Regions from separate parts of the Actinoalloteichus fjordicus genome, predicted to be linked through region 2. Evidence: predicted binding sites of a transcription regulator. Region 2 holds the regulator's gene; the other holds the start of a gene.
The links. Region 2 encodes LexA, which represses DNA repair genes until DNA is damaged. Its sites were predicted from a motif close to CGAACACGTGTTCG; they were not measured.
Positions count from the first base shown of each region.

Region 1: the regulator LexA is predicted to act here: its motif matches at 1,315-1,328, upstream of UA74_RS19015 (Rv2578c family radical SAM protein).

Region 1 covers NZ_CP016076.1:4,466,442-4,468,640, reverse strand. Annotated here, with positions in the region: gene UA74_RS19030 (DUF4231 domain-containing protein) at 1-33, shown strand, start outside; gene UA74_RS19025 (ArsR/SmtB family transcription factor) at 212-574, opposite strand; gene UA74_RS19020 (VOC family protein) at 721-1,119, opposite strand; gene UA74_RS19015 (Rv2578c family radical SAM protein) at 1,339-2,199, shown strand, end outside.
Region 2 covers NZ_CP016076.1:1,925,463-1,927,661, forward strand. Annotated here, with positions in the region: gene UA74_RS08730 (hypothetical protein) at 1-375, shown strand, start outside; gene lexA (transcriptional repressor LexA) at 858-1,583, opposite strand; gene UA74_RS08740 (LysM peptidoglycan-binding domain-containing protein) at 2,002-2,199, shown strand, end outside.

The sequences.
Region 1 (2,199 bases), 2.5 Mb from region 2:
GAACTGCGCTTCCCCTCGGCGCGGGCCCGCTGATCGGGCCCGCTGATCGGGTGCGGGACGGGCTCTACGGGGCGGTGCTGCTCACCCGATGATCGCCTGCCGCGCCTGCTGCTCGGCGGTTTCGTTCCGCGTCCGGGCGCCCGAGACGACGCCCTGCCGCGATGCGGGGCTTGACCGGCCGCCCCGGTCCGATGCGGGCTCAGCGGGCGGACTAATCCGGTGGCGGAGTGGGATCGGCGGCCGAGGCGGCGCGGCGTTCTCGCCTGCCCCTGGCCAGCTCGGTGGCCAGCGCGTCCAGCGGCTGGTTCCAGAAGCGGCGGTAACGCTCCAGCCACCCGTCGATCTCCCGTAGCGGCTCCGGGTCCACCGAGTACAGCCTGCGGGCGCCGACCGCCCGGACGGTGGTGAAGCCGTTCTCCCGCAGGACCCGCAGATGTTGGGAGACGCCGGGCTGCGAGATGCCGAACTCCTCCTGCACGATCGAGGTGACCTCGCCTGCCGCTCGTTCGCCGTCGGCGAGGAGTTCCAGGATGCGACGACGGACCGGGTCTCCCAGTACGTCGAACGCATGCATGATCGAACAGCCTTCCAAGCTCGCTCCGGGTAAGTCAAGCGGTGCATCCTCGGCCCGCCGAGGTCGCCCGCTCACTGGTCGCCGACGTGTCCCGGCCGGTTCGCGCTCGAGGCGCCGGAACCTGCGGCCGGGACGTCGGCTCCAGGTCAGGAGGCGTCGATCGGCTGGGCGATGCCGATGAGGTTGCCGCAGGTGTCGTCCAGCACGGCCACCGTCGCGTTGCCCGCCGCGACCGGCGGCGACGGGAACTCGACGCCCAGGCCACGCAGCCGCTCGTACTCCGCCATGACGTCGTCGACGCCGAACAGCGTGGCGGGGATGCCTGCCTCCCGCAGCGCCTGCTGATAGGTGGTCGCGATCGGGCTCCCGTTCGGTTCGAGCAGCAGTTCGACCCCGTCGGGGTCCGAAGGGGAGACGACGGTCAGCCATCGGGCGCCGCCTGCGGGCTCGTCGGTCTTGGGGAGGAAGCCGAGAACGCGGGTGTAGAAGTCCAGCGCCTTGGCCTGATCGGTGACGAAGACGCTGGTGACGGTGATCTTGATCATGAGGTCTCGTTCCCTGCCTGCCTGTCGAGGTTGTTTCGGCGGTCCGCGTGCGGGAGCCGATGTGCGACCTCAAGCTAACTGCTGGTGCTTATATAAGCAATAGCCTATATTGCTGGGGTGTGCGGCGTCGTGGACGCGACGTCGCCCGGCCGTCCGCGCCCCTCCTGTCGCGTCGTCCGCGGGTGGACAGTCATTCGAATATATGTTCGAATCTCCGTCATGAAGTGGGACGCGCAACGCTTGGACGAGGGCGGCGATCAGGCGCTGCCGCTGGAGGTGACCGGTCGGGGCGGGGTCGTGCGCGGCGGCGGGCGCGGCGGGCTCCGGCTGCCGCCCCCGGTGCCGATCGAGGCGGGCACCGACGACGAGGCGATGGCCATCGAGATCACCGCGAAGACCATCATCAACCGGGTGCCGGGCCAGTCGGGCATGCCCTTCGAATGGACGGTGAATCCTTATCGGGGCTGCAGCCATGCCTGTCGTTACTGCTTCGCGCGCAACACGCACACCTATCTCGACCTCGACTCGGGCCGTGACTTCGACACCAGGATCATCGTGAAGGTGAACGCGGGGGCGCTACTGCGTCGCGAGCTGGCGGGCCCCCGATGGCGCGGCGAGTCGATCGCGATGGGCACCAACACCGACCCCTATCAGCGGGCCGAGGGCCGTTACGGGTTGATGCGGGAGATCATCACGGCATTGCGAGACCGGGCCAACCCGTTCTCCATCCTGACCAAGGGAACCCTGATCCTGCGTGATCTCGACCTGATCACCGAGGCCGCGGGCCAGGCCCCGGTGTCGATCGCCGTCTCGGTCGGGTCCGTCGACGAGCCGCTGTGGCGGTCGGTGGAGCCGGGCACCCCCTCGCCGAACCGGAGGCTGGACGTGGTCCGTCGCTTCGCCGAGCGTGGCATCGACGTCACCGTCCTGATGGCGCCGATCCTGCCAGGACTGAGCGATTCGCCGGCGGAACTGGCCCGCACGGTCTCCGCCGTAGTCGACGCGGGCGCCTCGTCGGTGGTGCCGGTGGTCCTGCATCTGCGTCCCGGCGCCAGGGAGTGGTACCACCGCTGGCTCAGC
Region 2 (2,199 bases):
GCCTTGGCGGGCGAGCCGCTGCGTATCCCGCTGCCGGACGAGCCACAGGGCGAGGCAGTGGCGTGGGAACCCGACGGGACCCTGCTCAGTGGCTCTGAGGGCGCCGACCAGCCGATCCGTGCGGTCCCCGATGCCACGGGGCTGCTCGCGGCGGAGCTGGAACGTCGGGATCGGGAGGCCGGTCTCTCGTCCGAATCGGCCGCCGAACCCGCCGAACCCGGACGGGACGCGCCGCCGTCCGCCGCCCCGGCGGACACACAGTCGTCAGAGGGCCCGCCCGGCCTGCGGCAGGTCGGCATCAGCGTGGCCGCAGTGACGCTGGCGGCGGGAGTGCTGCTGTGGTGGCGCCGTGGAGGAGGCGGCGCAAGGCGCTGATCAGGGCGGCCGTCGATTCGGCGAATCGGAGAGGCGGGTCGCTTGAGCGGGGCGGTCGGCCGGCGTCGCGGGGTCTGCCCGGGTGCGTGTGCGGGTGCTTGTCCGAGCAGGCTCGGGCCGGATGTCGCGCAAACCGACCTGCTGGCTGGCCGCGGAAGAGCCCGCCTCGCTGAGCATGTGACGCCGACGGTTGTCCGCCGGGCGTGCGGTGCGCCCGGCAGCACGGGCCGCTTCGCCTCGTGGCGGTGAACCGGTGGGAGCACTCTGCTGACTCCCGCAGCGCAGCAACGGGCACCCGAGCACGCGTCGGCGTCGGCGCGCCGCGAACACCGGCTCGGTGTCCTGGCGTGGCCGCCGAAGACCCTCAGGCGGGGTGCTCCTGCTCCCCGCCACCGTGTCGAACTCGCGACGTGTCGAACTCGCGACGTGCCCGGAGAGCGTCCGTCGGGTACCCCCGGCCGAAGCGGCTGCCCCCGTGCCGATCAGAGCCTGCGGAGCACGGCGACGACCTTGCCGAGGATCGTCGACTCGTCGCCCAGAATCGGCTCGTAGGCCGGGTTGTGCGGCATGAGCCACACGTGGTCGTCGCGTCGTTTGAACGTCTTCACCGTGGCCTCGCCGTCGATCATCGCGGCGACCACGTCGCCGTTCTCGGCCGTGGGCTGTTGGCGGACGACGACCCAGTCGCCGTCGGTGATCGCCGCGTCGATCATCGAGTCACCCGCGACCTTCAGCAGGAAGAGCGAGCCTTCGCCGACGATCTCGCGCGGCAGCGGGAAGACGTCCTCCACGGCCTGTTCGGCGAGGATTGGCCCGCCTGCGGCGATCCGACCCAGCATGGGCACGTACACGGGCGCGCCGTCCTGGTCGGGGTCCGCAGCGGCTGGTGCCTGCGGGACGCGGTCGATGGGGAGCACGCCGACGGCCCGAGGACGGTTCGGGTCGCGGCGCAGGTACCCCTTGCGCTCCAACGTCCTGAGCTGGTGAGCGACCGACGACGTCGACGTCAGGCCGACCGCCTCGCCGATCTCGCGCACGCTCGGCGGATAGCCGTTGCGGTCGAGCCACTCCCGGATCACCTCCAGCACCCGATGCTGCCGGGGCGTCAGTGCCTCGACCGAGGCGGCCTCGGACTGCTCGGGTAGTGCACGCACCGCTGCGCCATCGCGCGCGCCGCCGGTGTCCTGCGCCGTCGTCTTGCGTGCCATCTCGTGCCTCCCGGCCTGTCGTGCAGGCCTTGCTCCCGCCACCCTCTCGGGTGCCCCATCAGTCATTCTCACGCTTTGTGCTCGTGAAGAGACCACAACGGTAACTCGTGACCTACGCAAGATCAAACACCTGTTCGAAGGAATTCGCCCCTTGGGCTGGCCTTCCCGCGAATGCAGTGGTAGAAAATCGCACAGGGGTTCTATCGAACATCTGTTCGATTCATGAAAGACCTTCGCGGGAGGACTCGTGACCATTACCTCCGACGAGCGCACGCGACGCGATCACGGCGATCAGTGTGCGCCCGCGCCGCCTCGGGTGCCCGTCCGTCGCGTCGGGCGTGCGGGTGCGGCGCGGGCGTCTGCTCGCCATGGGCGTCTGCTGCGCCTCGGATCGTCCTGTTCGGCGGGCGGTTCCGGCATGCATCGTGCTCGGTCGGCTCCCGCGGCCCGCCTCGGCGCGTCCACGCGGCCGGTCCGGCCGATCGGTCCGCTCGGCCTGGCGGGGCTGGTCCTGGTGCTCGTCGCGCTGCTGCTCGGCATGGCCTGGGCGGCCGCGCGTCCCTCCTCCGCGGGCCCGGTTCCGGAAGCGACGACGATCACCACGGTGGGCGCGGGC